Regions from separate parts of the Streptomyces sp. NPDC048370 genome, predicted to be linked through region 3. Evidence: riboswitches for the same ligand, from Rfam matches in the RefSeq annotation. Region 3 holds a riboswitch; each other region holds the start of a gene.
The links. A riboswitch is a leader RNA that binds a small molecule or an ion and turns the genes downstream of it on or off. The one in region 3 is predicted to bind cyclic di-AMP.
Positions count from the first base shown of each region.

Region 1: linked by a shared signal. The riboswitch ahead of ACGFYP_RS04425 (transglycosylase SLT domain-containing protein) and the one ahead of ACGFYP_RS22460 (transglycosylase family protein) in region 3 are both predicted to bind cyclic di-AMP.
Region 2: linked by a shared signal. The riboswitch ahead of ACGFYP_RS07345 (M23 family metallopeptidase) and the one ahead of ACGFYP_RS22460 (transglycosylase family protein) in region 3 are both predicted to bind cyclic di-AMP.
Region 4: linked by a shared signal. The riboswitch ahead of ACGFYP_RS02940 (peptidoglycan DD-metalloendopeptidase family protein) and the one ahead of ACGFYP_RS22460 (transglycosylase family protein) in region 3 are both predicted to bind cyclic di-AMP.

Region 1 covers NZ_JBICYI010000002.1:120,967-126,381, forward strand. Annotated here, with positions in the region: gene ACGFYP_RS04415 (SpoIIE family protein phosphatase) at 1-560, shown strand, start outside; gene ACGFYP_RS04420 (phosphocholine-specific phospholipase C) at 756-2,780, shown strand; cyclic di-AMP (ydaO/yuaA leader) riboswitch at 3,060-3,246, shown strand; gene ACGFYP_RS04425 (transglycosylase SLT domain-containing protein) at 3,251-4,120, shown strand; gene ACGFYP_RS04430 (phosphoribosyltransferase family protein) at 4,142-5,415, opposite strand, start outside.
Region 2 covers NZ_JBICYI010000003.1:18,855-24,269, forward strand. Annotated here, with positions in the region: gene ACGFYP_RS07335 (PrsW family intramembrane metalloprotease) at 1-1,343, shown strand, start outside; gene ACGFYP_RS07340 (aldo/keto reductase) at 1,387-2,334, opposite strand; gene ACGFYP_RS07345 (M23 family metallopeptidase) at 2,564-3,670, opposite strand; cyclic di-AMP (ydaO/yuaA leader) riboswitch at 3,682-3,829, opposite strand; gene ACGFYP_RS07350 (PP2C family protein-serine/threonine phosphatase) at 4,066-5,259, opposite strand.
Region 3 covers NZ_JBICYI010000010.1:191,717-197,131, forward strand. Annotated here, with positions in the region: gene ACGFYP_RS22450 (cytochrome P450) at 1-1,207, shown strand, start outside; gene ACGFYP_RS22455 (transglycosylase family protein) at 1,322-2,314, shown strand; cyclic di-AMP (ydaO/yuaA leader) riboswitch at 2,580-2,754, shown strand; gene ACGFYP_RS22460 (transglycosylase family protein) at 2,758-3,450, shown strand; gene eno (phosphopyruvate hydratase) at 3,800-5,086, shown strand; gene ACGFYP_RS22470 (septum formation initiator family protein) at 5,200-5,415, shown strand, end outside.
Region 4 covers NZ_JBICYI010000001.1:687,959-693,373, reverse strand. Annotated here, with positions in the region: gene ACGFYP_RS02960 (aspartate aminotransferase family protein) at 1-1,118, shown strand, start outside; gene ACGFYP_RS02955 (helix-turn-helix domain-containing protein) at 1,216-1,902, shown strand; gene ACGFYP_RS02950 (DUF6126 family protein) at 1,923-2,078, shown strand; gene ACGFYP_RS02945 (tyrosine-protein phosphatase) at 2,095-2,907, opposite strand; cyclic di-AMP (ydaO/yuaA leader) riboswitch at 3,268-3,456, shown strand; gene ACGFYP_RS02940 (peptidoglycan DD-metalloendopeptidase family protein) at 3,461-4,432, shown strand; gene ACGFYP_RS02935 (SGNH/GDSL hydrolase family protein) at 4,601-5,413, shown strand; gene ACGFYP_RS02930 (STM4011 family radical SAM protein) at 5,400-5,415, opposite strand, start outside.

The DNA.
Region 1 (5,415 bases), on a different contig from region 3:
ACGTGCAGGGGCACGACACCGAGGCGGCGGCGCTCATGGGGCAGTTGCGGGTGGCCATGACGGCGTACGCGGCGGAGGGCCACGGCTGCGACAGCGTACTGGGGAAGGCGTCGGCGTTCCTGGCCGATCTGGACGCCGACCGGTTCGCGACCTGCCAGTACCTGCGGGTGGCGCTCGGCACGGGAGAGGTCCACGCGGCGAACGCGGGCCATCCGCCGCCGCTGCTGCGCCACGCCGACGGCACCGTCGAGGTCGTCCGGCTGGCGGGCGGGCCGCCGCTGGGCCTGCCCGCCGAGTGGGGCATGGCGGAGTATCCGTACACGACGGCCCGGCTCGCGCCGGGCGAGACGCTGCTGCTCTACTCCGACGGGCTGGTCGAGAAGCCGGGCGAGGACTTCGACATCGGCCTTTCGCGGCTGGCAGCCGCCTTCTCCGACGGCCCGCCCGGTCTGGAGGAGCTGGCCGACCATCTCCTCGACACCCTCACCGGCGGTCCGCACGCGGAGGACGACGCCGCGCTGCTGATGGTGCGCCGCGACAGCGCGGGGACGACCTCCTAGCCGCGTCGGTTCCTCCACACCCCTTGTGCGCGAGACGCGCATTGGTTCATATGCGAACCAATCAGATCCCCACTACCTGCCACCCCTCGGAAGTTCATCCAAGACTTACCGCACGGAGGTATACCTTTAAGCTCCCCTCCCTCATCCTGTCCACCGTGTGCCAGTGGGGCACCCGGTGACACGAGAGGCGGGGCATTGACTCCTATCAGCCGCAGGGGATTCGTCGGGATCGGGGCAGGGCTCGCCGCGGGCGCGGCGCTGCCGACGGGCTCGGCGACGGCCGCCGCCGCAGCCGCGACCGGCACCATCAAGGACGTCAAGCACGTCGTGGTGCTCATGCAGGAGAACCGCAGCTTCGACCACTACTTCGGCCGGCTGCGCGGCGTGCGCGGCTTCGGCGACCGGGCCGCGGGCAACATCCCGGGCGGCTGGGGCACGTTCAACCAGCCCAACTGGGGCGGCCGTCAGCACCCGTGGAAGCTGAGCGCGACCCCGCCGGCGGGCGGTGTCGACGGGGAGACCCTCGCCCAGTGCAACGGCGACCTCCCGCACAGCTGGACCTCGCAGCACGCGGCGTGGAACAAGGGCCGGATGGACAACTGGGTCACGGGCGTCGGCAACACCCGGACCCTCGGCCATCTCGACCGCGGCGACATACCGTTCCACTACGCCCTCGCCGACAACTACACCGTCTGCGACGCCTACTTCTGCTCGGCGCTCAGCGCCACGGGCCCCAACCGCACCTTCCTGTGGAGCGGGAAGATCGACGCCTCCAGCAAGGACGGCGGCGAGGAGTCCGGGCTGACCTGGGAGACGTACGCCGAGGCGCTCCAGCGCGCCGGTATGAGCTGGAAGGTCTACCAGAACGCCCAGGACAACTACGGCGACAACGGCCTCGCGTACTTCAAGAAGTTCACCGACGCCCGGCCGGGCGATCCGCTGCACGACCGCGGCATGGGCTCGGTGCCGAAGGTCACCGGGTCCACTCCGGACGACATCGCCGCCGCGATCCGCGCCGACGTGGTCGCGGGGACGCTTCCGCAGGTCTCGTGGGTGGTGGCGAGCGAGGCGTTCTCCGAGCACCCCTACGCCCCGCCGGGCGACGGTGCGCACTTCGTCGACCTGGTCTACCGCGCGCTGGCCGCGAACCCCGAGGTCTTCGACTCGACAGTGCTGTTCCTCAACTACGACGAGAACGACGGGTTCTTCGACCACGTGCCGCCCCCGGTCGCCCCGCCGGGCACTCCCGGCGAGTACATCGACGGGGTGCCGATCGGCCTGGGCTTCCGTGTCCCGATGCTCGTCATGTCTCCCTGGACGCGCGGCGGTTGGGTGAGCTCGGAGGTCTTCGACCACACCTCCGTCCTGCGCTTCATGGAGACCTGGACGGCCGCCCTCGGGACCCCGGCCACCTGCCCGAACATCAGCGCCTGGCGGCGGAAGGTCACCGGTGACCTGACGGGCGTCTTCGACTTCGCGCGCCCGGTGTACGGCGTCCCCTCGGGCCTGCCCTCCACGGCCAAGGTCATCGGCCAGGACACCTGCGGTCCGCTGCCCAACCCGGTGCCGCAGGACAACGCCCTGCCGGCGCAGGAGAGCGGGACACGTCCGGCGCGCGCCCTGCCGTACCAGGTCAACGGAAACCTCGACCGGTTCGAGTTCGGGGCGGCGGGCAAGATCCTCGCCTGGTTCTCGATGACGAACCAGGGCGCGCAGGCGAAGCGGCCCGCGCACGTCACGATCCACCCGCACCAGCACCGGGACACGGCGGCCTGGCAGTACACGATCGACCCGGGCGCCACGTCCACGGACTACTTCAACATCGGGCTCGGGTCCGGTTCGGGCAAGTACGACATCTCGATGATGGGGCCCAACCGCTTCCTGCGGCGCTTCATCGGCGACGCGTCCAAGGCGGGCAAGGCGATCGAGGTGGCGGCGCGGTTCGCGACCGAGCCGGGCACCGGGAAGACGGCGATCTTCTTCAAGCTGACCAACACCTCGGCCGGTCCTGTGACCTTCACCCTCCGCTCGAACGCCTACCGCACGGACGGACCGTGGACGTACACGGTGCCGGCGAACTCCTCGCGCGAGGACTTCTTCAACGCCGTGGCCTACAACGACGGCTGGTACGACTTCACGATCCTGGCCGACATCGACGGCACGTGGTCGCGCCGCTACACAGGCCACATCGAGACGGGCGCCCCGAGCATCACCGGCTGACGCACGTACTCCCACAGTTCTGAGCAAATGGGGCACAAGGGGTTTTTACTCCCCCTTGTGCCCCATTTCTCAACTCGGCTGAATTTCCCTGCATGTCCGATATGGGATGGCGGGTGAGGTGAATCACCCCGAGGGTTCCACCGATCTTCCTGTACGCCCCGTCCCCTTGCCCGGCAAGGAAGTTCGGCGCGGCACGCACGGTGCGGAACTCGGCCTTGAATAACCCACGCATTCGACGTCTTGTTTCTGTCGACATTTCTCGCCTACGGTCACCTCGACCCGGACGGATCGCCGAATCCTGCCACCGTCCGAAAAGACCGCTCATTCACCCGAAGGCAGGAGCGGGGGACCCACCATTTCGCCGGTCCGGTTTTTCCGGCACGGCTCGGGGTGAAGTCACGCATGCGTGACCGGGCATCTCCAGCCCGAACCCGACAGCTCACCCCGCAGGCGCCGGAGAGGACTGCATCATGCCCGCACACGGTAAGCACCGGCGCCCCAAGAGAAGGCCCCTGACCCGCGGTCTCGCCCTCGCGAGCACGGGCGGCGCCGCCCTGGCCCTGCCCCTGGTCGCCACGGCCACCGCGCACGCGACGCCCCGCACGGCCCCCGAGATCGCCCCCGTCGAGAAGACCGTTCTCAGCGCTCCGGCGAAGATCGCGGAATCCATTCCCGCCGCGCAGAATTCCGCCCCCGTCACGTATACCGTCACCCGTGGCGATTCCCTTTCGATGATCGCGCACGAGCAGAGCGTGGAGGGCGGCTGGAAGGCCCTGTACCGCGCGAATCGCGCGGCCGTGGGTGACAACCCGTCACTCATCCACCCCGGTCTGGAACTGACGCTTCGCGGAAAGGCCGCCACCGCCCCGAAGAAGGCGAAGTCCCAGGCCCGTACGACGAGTACGGACCGGGCCGACCGCTCGCAGCAGCGCAGCGCCGCTCCGGCCGCGGCCGCCCCCGCGAAGGCGGCGCCCGAGAAGGCGAGCACGCAGGCGACCCCGGTGGCCGCGAAGAGCTACACCAACGACCTCGACGGCTGGATCCGCGAGTCGCTGGACGTCATGCAGAAGTACGGCATCCCCGGTACGTACGAGGGGATCCAGCGCAACATCATGCGCGAGTCCTCCGGCAACCCGCAGGCCATCAACAACTGGGACTCCAACGCCGCCAAGGGCACCCCGTCCAAGGGTCTGCTCCAGGTGATCGAGCCGACGTTCCTCGCGTACCACGTGCCCGGTACCTCGATGGACCTCTACGACCCGGTCGCCAACATCACCGCCGCCTGCAACTACGCGGCGGACCGGTACGGCTCCATCGACAACGTCGACGGACCGTACTGACAGACGGTTCGGAGCAGCTCGTCAGAAGTGGTCGGCGAACCAGCCCGCGGCGAGTTCGCCGACCTGCTCCAGCGTCCCGGGCTCCTCGAAGAGGTGCCCGGCGCCGGGGACGACGACGAGCCGGTTCTCGCACCGCAGGTGGCTGCGGGCCTCCTCGTTGAGGTCCTGTACGAGCGGGTCGTTGCCTCCCACGATCAGCAGGGTGGGGGCGCGCACCTGGCCGAGGCGCGGGCCCGCGAGGTCCGGGCGGCCGCCTCGGGAGACCACGGCGGCCACTCCGGACAGCGGGTCGGCGGCGGCCCAGAGGGCGGCCGCCGCGCCGGTGCTGGCACCGAAGTAGCCGGTCCGCAGCGCGTCGAGGCCGGGTCGGCCGCCCAGCCAGCGGGTGGCCCTGGCCAGCCGGCCGGCGAGGAGTTCCGTGTCGAAGACGTTGGCGCGGTCGGCCGCCTCTTCCTCGGTGAGCAGGTCGAAGAGGAGCGTGCCGAGCCCGGCCCGGTTCAGGCTCTCGGCGACGGCCCGGTTGCGGGGGCTGTGCCGGCTGCTGCCGCTCCCGTGGGCGAACACCACGATCCCCGGTGCTCCCTCGGGCACCACCAGGTGGCCCGCGACCTCCACCTCCCCGGCCGGGATGCGCACCTCCGGGTCGTCGTCGCCCCGGCCCTGCCCGGCGTGGTGGCGCTCCAGGCAGGCGACGACCTCCTCGTCCGGGGTCTGTGAGAAGTCCTGGTAGAACTGGCCGATCGCGTAGAAGAAGTCCGGCTCGTGGACGCTGACGGCCTCGTCCGCCTCCCTGCCGATCCGCTCCCGCCAGTCGCCCGGCGCGACCGGCACCGCGAGGACGATCCGCGCGGCCCCCTGGGCGCGCACGACCCGGCAGGCCGCGATCGCCGTGGCGCCCGTCGCGAGCCCGTCGTCGACGACCACGACGGTCCGCCCGTCGAGCCGGGCCGCCGACCGGGCGCCCCGGTAGCGCCGCGACCGCTGCCCGAGGACGACCCGCTCGCGGGCCTCCACGGTGGCGAGGTCCCCGGCGGAGACACCGGTGTCGGCCAGGACATGGTCGTTGAGGACCCGTACGTCTCCTTCGCCGATGGCGCCCATGGCCAGTTCCGGCTGGAACGGCACCCCGAGCTTGCGGACGAGACAGACGTCCAGCGGAGCCCCGAGTGCGTCGGCGACCTGTTCGGCGACCGGCACCCCGCCGCGCGGAAGTCCCAGGACCACGACGTCACGGCCCTTGAGGTGCTCCAGGCGTGCGGCGAGTTGCCGTCCGGCGTCCGTGCGATCGGTGAAAT
Region 2 (5,415 bases), on a different contig from region 3:
CAGTCGTCCTCGTTAGGGTCGCTCACGTGTCGAACCACGTTCCCGTCCCCACTCGGGACACCGAGGAGCCGGCCTTCACGGCCGTTCCGGACCGCGCCCAGTGGCGCTACAGGCCTCGTCGCGCCTTCTGGCGCAGCAAGGTGGTCCGGGCCGTCGCCGTGATCACCGTGCTCGCGCTCTGCGCACTGGTGATCCTCGCGATCGTACGGGAGCAGACCGGCACCGAGGGCTTCCTCGTCGGCCTCGGCCTGGCCGTCCTGCCCGTCCCGCTGCTGATGGCCGCCTTCCGCTGGCTGGACCGGGTCGAGCCGGGTCCCTGGAAGAACCTGATCTTCGCCTTCGCCTGGGGGGCCTGCGCGGCGACGCTCGTCGCGATCCTCGCCAACTCCTTCGCGGTCCGCTGGATCGCGACCGCCACGGCCGACCCCGCCTCCGCCGAGTCCTGGGGCGCCACGGTCGTCGCCCCTGTCGTGGAGGAGAGCGCCAAGGCCGCGGCGATCCTGCTGATCTTCCTCTTCCGCAGACGGCACTTCACCGGCCTCGTCGACGGGGTCGTCGTCGCCGGCTTCACCGCCACCGGCTTCGCCTTCACCGAGAACATCCTCTATCTCGGCAACGCCTTCGGCGAGGACCAGGACCTCGGCTCCGGCGGCCTCGGCTCCATGACCGCGGGCACCTTCTTCGTACGGATCGTGATGTCGCCGTTCGCGCATCCGCTCTTCACGGTCTTCACCGGCCTCGGCTTCGCCTTCGCCGCCCTCGCCACCTCCCGGCGGAAGTTCCTGAGACTGCGCCGGACGCTGCTGCCGATCGCCGGGCTGCTCCTCGCCATGCTCATGCACGCCCTGTGGAACGGCTCGGCGACGATCCTCGGGCCACTGGGCTTCATCCTGGTCTACGGCATGTTCATGGTGCCCGCCTTCGGCCTGCTGACCTGGCTCGCGATATGGAGCAGGCAGCGCGAGCTGCGCACGATATCCGGGCAGCTCCCGGCGTACGCGGCGGCCGGCTGGCTCTCGCCCGCCGAACCGCTCGCGCTCTCCTCGATGCGAGCCCGCTCCCTTGCCCGCGACTTCGCCCGCCGTACGTACGGCCCGCCGGCCGCCACCGCCGTCGGCGAGTACGAGGCGTTCGCGACGACCCTCGCCTTCCTGCGCCACCGCGCCCAGCGCGGCGCGCCGGACCCGGACTTCATGGCGCGCGAGCAGGAGCTGCTCCACCACCTCTGGCAGCGCAAGCCCGTCGCCTCGCCCGCCCTCACGTACGCGGCGCGGGCGACGGGGCGGGTGTGGGCGCCGCCGCAGTACCTCGACTACGGCGGCTACAACCCGTACCGGAGCTAAGGGCTCCCTTTAGGGACGGCCCGTCATCCCAGGCTTCGGGGGCCTACGCCTCCGAGGCCTCCGTCAGGAGCGTCAGTTCCGCCGGGGTCAGGCGGAGGTCGGCCACGGCGACGAGCGCCGGGAGCTGGTCGACGGTACGGGCCGAGGCGATCGGGGCGACGACGGTCGCGCGGGAGGCGAGCCAGGCCAGGGCCACAGTGGCGACCTCGGCCTCGTGCGCCTCGGCCACCGTGTCGAGCGCGGCGAGGATCCGCCGGCCCCGCTCGGTCTCGGCGTGCTCGGCGGCGCCCTCGGCGCGGACGCTGTCGACGGTCTTCCCTGCGCGGTACTTGCCCGTGAGGAAGCCGGACGCCAGCGCGAAGTACGGGACGGCGGCGAGCCCGGCCCGCTCGGTGGTGGCCAGGAGCTCACCCTCGTACGTGTCGCGCGAGAGCAGGTTGTAGTGCGGCTGCAGGGCCACGTAGCGGGCGAGGCCCTCGGCCTCGGCGAAGTCCAGGGAGGCCTGGAGCCGTTCGGCCGAGATGTTGGAGGCGGCGACGGCGCGCACCTTGCCGTCCTTCACCAGCTGGTCGAGCGCGGTGACGATCTCCTCGACCGGGACGGTCGGGTCGTCGAAGTGCGTGTAGTACAGGTCGATGTAGTCGGTGCCGAGGCGGCGCAGCGACTCCTCGACGCCGGCCTTGATCGTGGTCGGGGCGAGCCCCTTGTACTGGGGGTGGGCGCCGACCTTCGTGGCGACGACGACCTCGGAGCGGTTGCCCCGGGTGGCCAGCCACTTGCCGATCAACGTCTCGGACTCGCCGCCCTGATTGCCCTCGGCCCAGGCGGAGTACATGTCGGCGGTGTCGACGAAGTTGCCGCCGGCGGCGGTGTAGGCGTCGAGGACGGCGAAGGACTGCTCCTGGTCGGCGGACCAGCCGAAGACGTTGCCGCCCAGCGCGAGGGGGAAGACGTGCAGATCGGAATTGCCCAGCGGGCGAAGAGAGGTCATGGGACGTTACAACGACTGCCCCGGACACGGGTATTCCGGCAGCCCTGACGTCCGGGGGGTGCCGTCAGGGCTGCCGGAGTCGTGAGGCCGAGTACGCGCGGGCCGGCGTCAGACCGTGAGGCCGGGGACGCGCGGGCCGGCGTCGGACCGTGAGGCCGGGGACGCGCCCTGGCGTCAGGCTGTGAGGTCGCGTCCCCGCGTCGGACCGAGAGGCGGGGACGCGTACGCGTCAGACCGAGAGGCCCTTGCTGCCCAGCCAGGCCGCCGGGTCGATGCCCGCGCCGCCCGGGGTGTGGACCTCCAGGTGCAGGTGCGGGCCGGTGACGTTGCCGGTCGCGCCCACGCGCCCGATCGTGTCGCCGGTGCCCACGGACTGGCCGACGCTCGCCGTCATCGAGGACAGGTGGGCGTACCAGACCTCCGTACCGTCCTCCAGCTCCAGGACGATCCGGTAGCCGTACGAGCCGGACCAGCCCGCCGACTTGATCGTGCCGCCGTGCACCGCCTTGACCGGCGTGCCGGTGGGCGCCGCGAAGTCGAGGCCGGTGTGCTGGCCGGAGGACCACATGGAGCCGGACTGGCCGTACGTGGAGGTGATCGTGTACGAGGACGTGGGCAGCGAGTAGCTCGCGGCGAGCTTCGCCAGGCGCTCCGCCTCGGCCTTCGCCGCCGCCTCCTCCTCGGCCTTCTTCTTCGCCGCGGCCGCTTCCTTCTCGGCCTGGTCCGCCTTGGCCGCCGCCTCGACGGCGGCCTTCTCCGCGGCCGCCTTCTCCGCCGCGGCCTTCTCGGCTGCGTCGGCGGAGGCCTGCTGCTGCTCGGCCTGCTGGAGGATGCGGGCGCGCAGCGCCTCGCCGGCGTCGGCCGTCGAGGCGGAGGCGGAGGCGGACTCGGCGCCGGAGGTCTTCTCGACGTCGCCGGCCGGCAGGGCGAGGGTGGCCGTGAGCGGCTGCGGGTTGGTCGTACCGGAGTCCGTACCGTCCGCGCCGTCCTCGTCGGAGATGAACTCGCCGACGCCGGGCAGCTCGGAGGCGTCCGGCAGGTCGAGGTCGGGGAGCGATATCGAGACCGGGGGCTTCTCCTTGGCGGTCGCCATGCCGCCCGCGCCGACGGCCGCGATGACGCCGACACCGAGGACGGTGGAGGAGCGGGCGAAGCCGGAGCGCTGCTTCACGACGCGGTGGCGGCCACCCGAACGGGCCTGCTGGCGCAGGGAGTCCTCGGTGGGGTTCCACTCCCCCCACGTCGCCGCGTCGTCGTCCGTCCCGGCGGCACCACGGGCACCGAACGCGTTGAACCCGTCAGAAAGGCCTTCGGGGGCAGGGCTGTTGGACGCCACGGAGGCGCACTCCTTTCCTTCCTTCTCGCCTACCGGGTTAGCTGACGGGTTCGGAGCAGGAAGGTCTCCTACGAGCGGTTCCGCACGAGTGCGAAGGTGCCCGATTCACCCCAAGTAGTGGTTCCCCGGTTCCCTTTCAGGATTCGGCGCGTGCGCACGGTGCCGTCTCTTACGACGGCTGGGACGACCGCGCTGCGTTATCGAACGTTAATAGACACGAGGGCCGGATTCCAAGCCGTTCCGGTTGATCATTTCCGCGATTGAGCTGGTACAGCCCGATTTGACCTCGCTTCAGTACGGACCCCGAACGACACCCCAGAACTGACGGTGCGTCAATTGTTATCGGAGTGGTACCCCTCCACTACGGATGGTCACGGCACTGTCGGCGGCACTGGTCACGGCACCACGGGCATCGTGCGGCGCCGCTCCGGCTGGCCCGCTGCGGGGCGGCTCACGGCCAGCAGCGCCATGTCGTCGGTGGAACCCCCGCCCGTGAACCGGCGGACGTCGTCGACGAGCGCGTCCAGCAGCTCCTCCGGCCCCGGGAAGATCCTCCCTGCGAGCCGCTCGGCCGGTTCGTAGAAGGCCCCGTCCGCGTCGCGCGCCTCGGAGAGCCCGTCGGTGTAGAGGAGCAGCGTGGCGCCCGGCGGGTACGGGACCTCGTCGGCCCGGTCCGGCCAGGCGGCCAACTCGCCCATGCCGAGCGGCAGCGCCGGTTCGGTCGGCTCCAGGAGCGCCAGGCCCCCGTCCGCGTACAGCAGCAGCGGCTCGGGGTGGCCGCGGTTGACCACCCGTACCCGCCCGTCGCCGCGCGGGATCTCGGCCAGTACGGCGGTGGTGAACCCCTCGAAGGCGTCGAGCCCGTCGCGGCGGGTGCCCTCGCGGGCCAGCGCCCGTTCGAGGCGCTGCGCGACGCCTTCGAGGCTCGCCTCCTGCTCCGCCGCCTCCCGGAAGGCGCCGATCACGACGGCGACCGCCTCGACCGCGTCGAGCCCCTTGCCGCGCACGTCACCGACGACGAGCCGGACCCCGTACGGCGTGTCCTGGACGGCGAACAGGTCGCCGCCGATGAACGCGTCCGCCTGCGCGGCCTCGTACCGGGCCGCGACATGGAGCCCGCCGATCCGCTCGGCGGGCGTCGGCAGCACGGCCTTCTGCGCGGTCTCCGCGATCACCCGCGCCGAGGCGAGCCGCTCACCGCTGCGCCGTACGACCCGGTTGATCAGCAGGGCGAGGACGGAGACGGTGAGGACGGTCAGTGTCTCGGTGAGGGCGGGGACCTCGTCGGTGGTGTGGTTGTACACGTGCAGCCCGATGCTGGCGACGACGGCGGCGATGCCGGTGAGCAGTGTCGTCAGCATGGAGAAGAACGGGGCGGCGATGAGCGGCGCGGCGGAGAACATCGGGGAGGCGGTGTACGCGGCGGGAGTGGACAGGTCGAAGACGACACCGCCGAGGATCACAAGAGGCGGCAGCGCGCGGATGAACCGCCGGGCCTGCTCGGCCCGCCCGCGCGGCGCCCGCGACCCGAGCCCGTTGGCCGACCCGTTCGCCGTCCCGTTGGCCGATCCGTTCGCCCGCCCGTTCACCGACCCGTGCGCCGACCCGTTCGTCCGCCCGTTCTTACGCCGGTCCGTCCGCCCGGTCCTGCGCCGGTCCGGCCGCCCGCTCCTGCGCTCGTTCGCCCGCCCGTTCGCCTCTCCCCGAGCGGCTCCCCGCGGTCCCTGCCCCCGCCCCTGCCCCTT
Region 3 (5,415 bases):
CGACCCGTACCCCGCCTACGCCTGGCTGCGCGAGCACGCGCCCGTCCACCGGGCCAAGCTGCCCAGCGGGGTCGAGGCCTGGCTGGTGACCCGGTACGCGGACGCCCGGCAAGCGCTTGCCGACCAGCGGCTCTCGAAGAACCCGGCGCACCACGACGAGCCCGCGCACGCCAAGGGGAAGACGGGGATTCCGGGGGAGCGCAAGGCCGAGCTGATGACGCATCTGCTCAACATCGACCCACCCGACCACACCCGGCTGCGCCGTCTCGTCTCCAAGGCCTTCACCCCGCGCCGCGTCGCCGAGTTCACGCCCCGGGTGCAGGAGCTGACGGACCGGCTGATCGACTCCTTCGCGGCGAAGGGCTCCGCCGACCTCATCCACGAGTTCGCCTTCCCGCTGCCCATCTACGCGATCTGCGACCTGCTCGGGGTGCCGGAGGAGGACCAGGACGATTTCCGGGACTGGGCCGGGATGATGATCCGGCACGGCGGAGGGCCGCGCGGCGGGGTGGCGCGGTCGGTCAAGAAGATGCGCGGCTACCTCGCGGAGCTGATCCACCGCAAGCGGCTCGATCCCGGCGACGACCTGATCTCGGGGCTCATCAAGGCCTCCGACCACGGCGAGCACCTCACCGAGAACGAGGCCGCCGCCATGGCCTTCATCCTCCTCTTCGCCGGCTTCGAGACCACCGTCAATCTGATCGGGAACGGGATGTACGCCCTGCTCCGTCATCCGGATCAGCGCGCCCGTCTGCAGGCCTCGCTCGCCGCAGGGGAGCAGGGCCTCCTGGAGACCGGTGTCGAGGAGCTGCTGCGCTACGACGGGCCGGTGGAGCTGGCGACCTGGCGGTACGCCATGGAGCCGCTGACGATCGGCGGCCAGGCGATCCCGGCGGGCGACCCGGTCCTCGTCGTGCTCGCCGCCGCCGACCGCGACCCGGCGCGCTTCGACGAGCCCGACACGCTCGATCTGTCCCGGCGCGACAACCAACACCTCGGCTACGGGCACGGCATCCACTACTGCATCGGGGCGCCGCTCGCCCGGCTCGAAGGACAGATCGCGCTTGCCACGCTCCTGACGCGCCTGCCGGATCTGCGACTTGGTGCCGATCCGTCCGATCTGCGGTGGCGGGGCGGGCTCATCATGCGTGGATTGCGCACACTTCCGGTGGAGTTCTCCCCCTCGTCCACCTCTCGCGAGAGCTGACGATCCGTCAAGACTGTGACTTTTACGTGATCTCCGCTGCATCGACTTGTGACTCACGTTCGAATGCCGCTACGTTCACCGTCACCTCAGCAGTCACGCGAAAGGCAGCTCCGCATGCGCTCCGGGAACGGACGACACCGCAGACCCCGCCAGGCCCCCGCCATCGTCGTCGCCGCAGGCGTGACGGGATCGGCCCTCGCGTTGCCCCTCCTCGGGGCGGGCTCGGCCTCCGCCGCCGACGCGGCCACCTGGGACCGGGTCGCCGAGTGCGAGTCGGGCGGCCAGTGGAGCGCCCACTTCGGCAACGGCCTCTACGGCGGGCTGCAGTTCACCCAGGAGAGCTGGGAGCGCCACGGCGGTCTGGCGTACGCGCCGAGCGCGGACCTCGCCAGCCGCGCCCAGCAGATAGTGGTGGCCGACAAGGCCTTCGCCGCGGGTGACACCCAGTGGGCCACCTGCGCCCCGATCGCCGGTCTCACCGTCGACGGCGTCAAGCCCGGCGTCGACCCGGGTCCCGCCGTCGAGCCGAGCGAGCCGACGGGCCCGCTCCCGGAGTCCAACCGGACCGCCGGCCTTCCGAACGTCCAGGCCCCGCCGGAGGCCCTCGAGGGCCCCGAGGCCACCCCGACCCCGTCGGCGCCCTCCTCGCCCTCCGCGGCCACCCCCGGGGCGTCCCCCGCGCCGACCGCTCCCGGGACCGGCAAGCACCGGGGCGGCGCTGCCCCGGAGGCTACGGACGGGACGGACGAGTCGGGCAAGACGGACAACTCGCGTGAAACGGGCCGTCACGCCTCGCCGGCTGACGGGTCGACACCGGGCGCCACCGACGAGGAGGCGGCGAATCGGGACAGTAAGGACAGTGGCGACACTGCGGACAAGACGCCTGCCGAGGGCATCGCGGACGCTATCGGTGAATACACCGTCAAGCCCGGCGACAACCTCACCGAGATCGCCCAGCGCAACGAACTCCCCGGCGGCTGGGGCGCCCTCTATGACGCCAACCGATCGACCGTCGGCGCCGACCCGAACCTCATCCTCCCTGGCCAGAGCCTGGATCTGACGATCGGTACGCCCGCGGAGAAGGACGCGGAGACGGACCCGAAGTAGGGGTGGTTCGAGGCCGAATGTCCGGTTCTGTGCAAGTGAGACATGGGTCTCTTCGCCTCAACTGGCGTGTCTCGTCCGCAAACTCTGCTTCCGTCACCTCTCACCTGCGTAAATACCCTTCGTCCCGAGGCAAGTAGGGCCGTTTTGTCCCTCATGGACGTCTTTGAACTTCCCTCGGGTCTGTGTCTACGGTCGTCACCGCTCGCCACCGCGGGCCCCGTCGACCGAAACGCCGAATCCTGCCGTCGGCCGATGGGAACAGTCGTCGCGTCATGCGCCGTAGGCAGGAGCGGGGGACCCAAGGTAAGTGCCGTCCCCGGCCGTTGAGACAGACGGCCGAAGGAACGGCTTGGGGTGAAGCCGCGCGCCAGCCGCGCGGCCGGGCAACTCACATGGCCCGAACCCGACAGCTCACCTCGTAGGCGTCGGTGAGGAGAATCTCCATGCTGTTTTCCGCCAAGGGCAAACACCGTCGTCCCTCCAAGGCCACCCGCGCCGTCGCCCTCGCCGGTGTCGCCGGTGTCGCCGTCGCCGCCCCCCTGATGACCGCCGGCACCGCCTCGGCCGCCACGGTCTCCGAGTGGGACAAGGTCGCCCAGTGCGAGTCCGGCGGCAACTGGTCCATCAACACCGGCAACGGCTACTACGGCGGCCTGCAGTTCTCCAGCTCCACCTGGGCCGCCTTCGGTGGCACCCAGTACGCCGCCAGCGCCGACCAGGCCTCCAAGTCGCAGCAGATCGCGATCGCCGAGAAGGTCCTCGCCGGTCAGGGCAAGGGCGCCTGGCCGAGCTGTGGCGTCGGCCTCTCGTCCGCCACCCCCGGTGCCGTCGAGGAGAGCGCCCCGGCCCAGCAGGCCGCCCCGAAGCCGGAGCGTCAGGCCGAGCAGCCGACGACCCGCAGCGAGACGCGGACCGCCCCGAAGAAGGCCGAGTCCAAGAAGACCGTCACCACCCCGACCGGCAAGAAGGTCAAGAAGGGCGACGGCGAGTACAAGGTCGTCTCCGGCGACACCCTGAGCACCATCGCCGCCGCGCACGACGTCAAGGGTGGCTGGGCGAAGCTCTTCGAGCTCAACAAGGGCGTCGTCGAGGACGCCGACCTGATCTACCCGGGCCAGCAGCTTCACCTGAAGTGAGCCCGACGGCCCGCGTGAGTCCGGCGGCTCACGTAGGTCCTTCGACCCTCCCGCGGTGACCACCCCGGTCCGGAGCGCCCTTCCCCCGTGCGCTCCGGACCGGGGTTCCGCGCTGTCCGGGGTCCGTCGTCCGCGGACCGCCGGGCGGCCCCGTCGCGCGGCCGCGCCGGGGTTACCGGCGAGTAGTTCTGAGGGTCTTTGGCCCTGGATGCGTACCCTTGGGTCCTTTTTCGTCCCAGGGGGCGGGCGCCCGGCTGGCTGGAGCCCGCGAGCCGGTTAGGCTCTTGTCGCAAGGCCAAAGCGACCCTGCACCGCAAGCGTCACATCTAGCGTCACATCCCAGAAGGAGATGCTCGTGCCGTCCATCGACGTCGTCGTAGCCCGGGAAATCCTGGACTCCCGAGGCAACCCCACGGTCGAGGTCGAGGTCGGCCTCGACGACGGCAGCACCGGCCGTGCTGCCGTTCCGTCCGGTGCCTCCACCGGTGCGTTCGAGGCCATTGAGCTCCGTGACGGAGACAAGAACCGCTACCAGGGCAAGGGCGTCGAGAAGGCCGTCCTCGCCGTGATCGAGCAGATCGGCCCGGAGCTCGTCGGCTACGACGCCACCGAGCAGCGCCTCATCGACCAGGCCATGTTCGACCTGGACGCCACGGACAACAAGGCCTCCCTCGGCGCCAACGCCATCCTCGGCGTCTCCCTCGCCGTCGCGCACGCCGCGTCCGAGGCCTCCGACCTCCCGCTCTTCCGCTACCTCGGCGGCCCGAACGCGCACCTGCTGCCCGTTCCGATGATGAACATCCTGAACGGCGGCTCGCACGCCGACTCCAACGTGGACATCCAGGAGTTCATGATCGCGCCGATCGGCGCGGAGTCCTTCTCCGAGGCCCTGCGCTGGGGCACCGAGGTCTACCACACCCTCAAGTCCGTCCTGAAGACCAAGGGCCTGTCCACCGGCCTCGGCGACGAGGGCGGCTTCGCCCCGAACCTGGACTCCAACCGTGAGGCGCTCGACCTCATCCTGGAGGCCATCAAGCAGGCCGGTTACGCCCCGGGCAAGGACATCGCGCTCGCGCTCGACGTCGCCGCGTCCGAGTTCTACAAGGACGGCTCGTACGAGTTCGAGGGCAAGTCGCGCTCGGCCGCCGAGATGACCGAGTACTACGAGGAGCTCGTCGCCGCGTACCCGCTGGTCTCCATCGAGGACCCGCTGTTCGAGGACGACTGGGACGGCTGGAAGGTCCTCACCGACAAGCTGGGCTCCAAGGTCCAGATCGTCGGCGACGACCTGTTCGTCACCAACCCGGAGCGCCTGGCCCGCGGCATCGAGGACGGCGCCGCCAACGCGCTGCTCGTCAAGGTCAACCAGATCGGTTCGCTGACCGAGACCCTGGACGCCGTCGAGCTGGCCCAGCGCAACGGCTTCAAGTGCATGATGTCGCACCGCTCCGGCGAGACCGAGGACGTCACCATCGCCGACCTCGCCGTCGCCACCAACTGCGGCCAGATCAAGACCGGCGCCCCGGCCCGCTCCGAGCGCGTCGCCAAGTACAACCAGCTCCTGCGCATCGAGGAGATCCTCGACGACGCGGCCGTCTACGCCGGCCGCAGCGCGTTCCCGCGCTTCAAGGGCTGATCCGAGGATCCGGAGGGTCCTGAGGACCCCGCATCACCCTCGGTTACGTACGTCCCCGCACCCGGTCCCGTACCGTGTGCGGGGACGTCCGTACGTAAAGGGGAGGCGCGCACATGGCCCGGGACCGGTTCTCGACCGCGACCAGGATCAAGCTGCTCGGTGAGCAGACCGCCGCCCGCGTCTACCGTTCCCAGACCCGCCGCCAGGCCCGCCGCTCCCGGCTCACCGGCCGCGCGGCCTTCCTCGCCCTGGTCGTCTGCTCGCTGGTCGTCGCCCTCGCGTACCCCATGCGGCAGTACGTCTCCCAGCGCGGCGAGATCGCCGAGCAG
Region 4 (5,415 bases), on a different contig from region 3:
TCGCCGACCTCACCCGCTTCGACTGCCAGCCGCTGCCCGGCCTGCTCGCCGAGAAGCTGCTCGCCCACAGCCCGCACCTCGACCGGGTCTTCTTCGGCAACAGCGGTACGGAGGCGGTGGAGACCGCCCTGAAGTTCGCCCGGTACGCCACCGGGAAGCCCAGGATCCTCTACTGCTCCCACGCCTTCCACGGCCTGACCACGGGTGCCCTCTCGGTCAACGGCGAGAAGGGCTTCCGGGACGGCTTCGCCCCGCTGCTGCCCGACACCGCGATCGGCCTCGGCGACCTCGACGCCCTGGAGCGGGAGCTCCGCGAGGGCGACGTGGCGGGCTTCGTGGTCGAGCCCATCCAGGGCAAGGGCGTGCACGAGGCTCCGCCCGGCTTCCTGCGCGCCGCCCAGGAGCTGCTGCACCGGCACGGGGCCCTGCTGATCGCCGACGAGGTGCAGACCGGCCTCGGCAGGACCGGGGACTTCTACGCGTACCAGCACGAGGAGGGTGTCGAACCGGACCTGCTCTGTGTCGCCAAGGCGCTCTCCGGCGGGTACGTGCCCGTAGGCGCGACGCTCGGCAAGGACTGGATCTTCAAGAAGGTCTACTCGTCCATGGACCGCGTCCTCGTCCACTCCGCCAGCTTCGGATCGAACGCCCAGGCCATGGCCGCCGGGCTCGCCGTGCTCTCGGTGATGGAGAACGAGGGGACGGTGGCGCACGCGCGGCGGATCGGCGAGCTGCTCTCCTCGCGCCTGAAGGAGCTGGTGCCGCGCTACGAGCTGCTGCACGAGATCCGAGGGCGCGGGCTGATGATCGGGATCGAGTTCGGGCGGCCCTCGTCGCTCGGGCTGCGCAGCCGGTGGACGATGCTGCAGGCCGCCCGTAAGGGCCTCTTCGCGCAGATGGTCGTCGTGCCACTGCTCCAGCGCCACCGGATCCTGACCCAGGTGTCGGGCGACCATCTGGAGGTGATCAAGCTGATCCCGCCGCTGGTCATCGACGAGGCCGACGTGGACCGCTTCGTGACCGCGTTCACGGCGGTGATGGACGACGCCCACGGTGGCGGCGGGCTGATGTGGGACTTCGGGAAGACGCTGGTCAAGCAGGCGGTCGCGCAGCGCTGACGGGCGGGCGATCCGTTCCGTAAGCGCACGGGGCGTGGATCTTTGCCTCTGGGGCAAGAAATTTGCCTCAGAGGGAAGATCCTGGCGAAATGGAGGCATGGAGCACCTCCCCGGGGAGCCGTCCCCGGACCCTGCCGCACCGGACCTTGCCGCACCGGGCCCTGCCGCACCGGATCCCGAGTCATCCGATCCGACCGCCGCCGTCCTGCCGGACGTCGCACCGCAGCTGCGCGGCCTGCGCCGGCGTCGCGGGCTGACCCTGGAGGCCGCCGCGCAGCGGGCCGGACTCTCCCCGGCCCATCTCTCCCGGCTCGAGACGGGCCACCGGCAACCCTCGCTCCCGATGCTGCTCGCCCTGGCCCGTATCTACGGTACGACGGTCTCGGCGCTCCTGGGCGAGGTTCCGGCCGAGCGCGATCCGATCGTCCGGGCCGGCCGGTCCGAGCCCGTCGAGGCCGACGGCTGGACCTACCGCCAGGCCGGGGGAGCGGGCCGCGCCCTGCAGGCGCTCCGCGTCCACGTGCCGTACGCCACCCGGGCCGACATCGTGCGCGTCCATCCCGGGGAGGAGTGGCTGCACGTCCTCGACGGGCAGGTGCGCCTCTCGCTCGGCGACGCCGTCCATGTCCTGGATCCCGGGGACAGCGCGCACTTCGACTCGCTCACCCCGCACCGCATCGGCGCCGCCGGTCGCGGCGGGGCCGAGCTGCTCTTCGTCCACACGCTGATGCAGAGCCCCGCCGCCGAGCTGTGCCTTGGTGACGGCGCACCGCATCTGCGCTGAGCCCTCCGGAAAGGACCGATATGTCCGAGAAGTTCAAGCCGGTCACCGGCGAGGAGCGCGAGGCCGGTAAGTTCCCCAAGGGGCTGGTGCTCCGCCTCTTCGCCTACCTCGTGGCGGGGCACCTCTTCGCCGGCTTCCTCTATCTGCTGTTCGCCCTCGGCGCGCAGAACCAGTGACCAGGCAGGGGCGCGGTCACGCCTCGACGACGAGCCGCTCGCGCAGCCGCGCACGGGTCTCCGGGGTGAGCTTCAGGCCCTCGGTCAGGTAGTTCTCGACCGTCCCCCAGGTCTGCTCCATCGTCTCGAACGCGGCCCGCAGGTACTCCACCCGCGCGTCGAACAGCGGGCTGATCAGCTCCATCACCTCGGGCGCCATCGCGTCCGCGGAGGTGGAGCTGCGGCGCACCTTGTAGCGGCGGTGCGGGTCGTTCGACTTGACGTAGTCGGCCTCGACCGCCTCGCGCTCGACGCCCACGGCGAGCAGTGAGATCGCGATCGAGAGGCCGGCCCGGTCCTTGCCGGCCGCGCAGTGCATGAGCGCGGGGACGCTGTCCTCGGCGAGCGCGTGCAGGATGCGGCTGTGCTCCGCGGTCCGCTCGACGATCATCTGCCGGTACGAATCGGACATTCGGGTCGCGGCCTTGCCGTCCCCCAGGATGGCGCGGAGCTGCTCCAGCTCGCCGGACCTGACGAGCTTCCAGAACTCCTTGCCGTCGGCCGGGTCGTTGAGCGGTATGTTCACGTTCCGTACGCCGGGCAGTTCGACGTCCGGGCCCTCGATCCTCACGTCGGCCTGATTGCGGAAGTCGAAGATCGTGTGGAGTCCGAGGGTGGAGAGGAACGCCGCGTCCTCCTCGGTCGCGTGGGCGAGGTGGCCGCTGCGGAAGAGGCGGCCGAACCGCACCGAACCGCCGTCCACGGTCGGCAGTCCGCCCACGTCCCGGAAGTTGCGTACCCCGGTGAGCTCGGGTTCGGTCGACGGGACCTGCGGCAGCTGCTGCGTCACGAGTGCTCCTGAAGGTTGACGGATCGCGATCGGTTCCTGATCGACTCCTGGGCCAATCATCCCGGGTGCCCGGGGTCGTGCGCACCCCTGGGTAGGGGATTGGGTGTTCTGTCCGAATTGGACCCTTCGGTATAACGCGCCCTGATTGCAGGGGAGATGGTATTCGGGGCGTGAGCAGCGTCATAAAGGTGACGGACCGTGCCTGATCGTCCGAGGTAATTCCCGTACCGGAAAAGGAAATCGATCCACCGTCATCCACGGAGGGTGACCGGAATTCGGTACGGATATCACGCCGCGGAATGCGAACGGAAACCGGCGGCTTGTTCGCCTCGACCCCGCTCGTCTAGCGTCACCGTCAATCCGGTCGGACCGCCGAATCCTGCCACCGTCCGGAATCCGCACCCATCCACGTACGGCAGGAGCGGGGGACCCAGGTAAGTACGCCGCACCGGTCTATCCGGACGGCTTGGGGTGAAGCCGCGTGAGAACGCGGCCGGACATCTCCAGTCCGAACCCGACAGCTCACCTCGTAGGCGACGGAGAGGAATTCGCCATGCCCGCGAAGGGTAAGCATCGCCGTCCCAAGGTCAACCCGATCACGCGCGGATTCGTCGCCGCCGGTACCGGCGGCGCCGTCGTCGCCCTGCCGCTGCTCGGCGCGACCGGAGCCCACGCCGCCGAGAAGGCCGCTCCGACCGTGACGCCCGAGAAGGCCGTCACCGCCGTCGCCGCCGCTCAGGCGAAGGCCGCTCCGGCCGCCGCCCCCACCGCGAAGCCGAAGACGTACTCCGTCGTCCCCGGCGACTACCTGTCGAAGATCGCCGCCGAGTACCACCTCGCGGGCGGCTGGCAGAAGCTCTACTCCGACAACCGCCAGGTCGTCGGCGAGGACCCGTCGCTGATCCTGCCCGGCATGAAGCTCACCCTCGGCGCCAAGTCGACGGCCAAGGTCGCCCCGAAGGCCGCGCCCAAGGCTGCCCCGAAGGCCGCGCCCAAGGCTGAGAAGAAGTCCTCCTCCGACGCGAGCGAGTCGCGCAGCTCCCGCTCCTCCGACCGCGGCACCGTGGCGTCCACCCAGGACTCCGCTGCGACGCAGTCCGCCCCCGCGAAGACCTCCTCCTCCGGCTGGGTCGCCCCGGTCGACGGCGGCGTCTCCACCCCGTACCGGGCCTCCGGCTCGATGTGGTCCTCCGGCTACCACACCGGTGTCGACTTCATCGCCTCCTCCGGCACCTCGGTCAAGGCCGTCGGTGCGGGCACCGTCCACTCGGCCGGCTGGAGCGGCGCGTACGGCAACGAGGTCGTCATCCAGCACGCCGACGGCACGTACTCCCAGTACGCCCACCTCTCCTCCCTCTCCGTCTCCGCCGGGCAGTCCGTCACGGGCGGCCAGCAGATCGGCCTCTCCGGTTCGACCGGCAACTCCAGTGGCCCGCACCTGCACTTCGAGATCCGCACCGGTCCGAGCTACGGCGCGGACATCGACCCGCTGGCGTACCTGCGCCAGCACGGCGTCGGCATCTGACGCTTCCGCGTCACCCGCAGCACCCCACAGGGGCCCGGCACTTCGGTGTGCCGGGCCCCTGCGGTGTATTCCGGCTTGGTGGAATCTTGACCGGTGGCGTATCTCACCCGGCGTCAACCCCTCCTTACGGTCGCGTAGGTCACATGTGTAAGGGAAAGATGAACTCCCGTGGCAGACGATTCGAGATCAAGAGACATGAACGCATTCGGGTCGTACGCGGCGATCGGGGACAGCTTCACCGAGGGCGTGGGAGATCCGGGGCCCGACGGGAAGTACGTCGGCTGGGCGGACCGCTTCGCGGTGCTGCTCGCCGACCAATTGCCGGAGCACGACGCATTCCGTTACGCCAACCTGGCCGTCCGAGGCCGCCTTCTCGACCAGATCGTGGCGGAGCAGGTCCCGCGGGCCAAGGAACTCGCCCCCGACCTGGTGAGCTTCTGCGCGGGCGGCAACGACATCATCCGCCCCGGCACCGACCCCGACGACGTCGCCGAGCGCTTCGAGCGCGCCGTCGCCGACCTCACCTCGGCCGTCGGCACGGTGATGGTGACGACCGGCTTCGACACCCGCGACGTACCCGTCCTGCGGCACCTGCGCGGCAAGATCGCCACGTACACCGCCCACGTCCGGGCCATCGCCGACCGCTACGACTGCCCGGTCCTCGACCTGTGGTCGCTCAAGTCCGTGCAGGACAGGCGGGCCTGGGACGACGACCGGCTGCACCTCTCGGCCGAGGGGCACACCCGGGTCGCGCTGCGCGCCGCCCAGGTCCTCGGCATGGAGGTGCCGGCCGACCCGGACCAGGCCTGGCCGCCGCTGCCGCCGAGGGGGACCCTGGAGGTCCGCCGCGACGACATCCACTGGGCCAAGGAGTACCTCGTCCCATGGATCGGACGGCGCCTGCGGGGGGAGAGCTCGGGCGACCACGTGGCGGCCAAGCGGCCCGACCTCATGCCGCTCGGCGACCTCATGCCCCTCTGAAC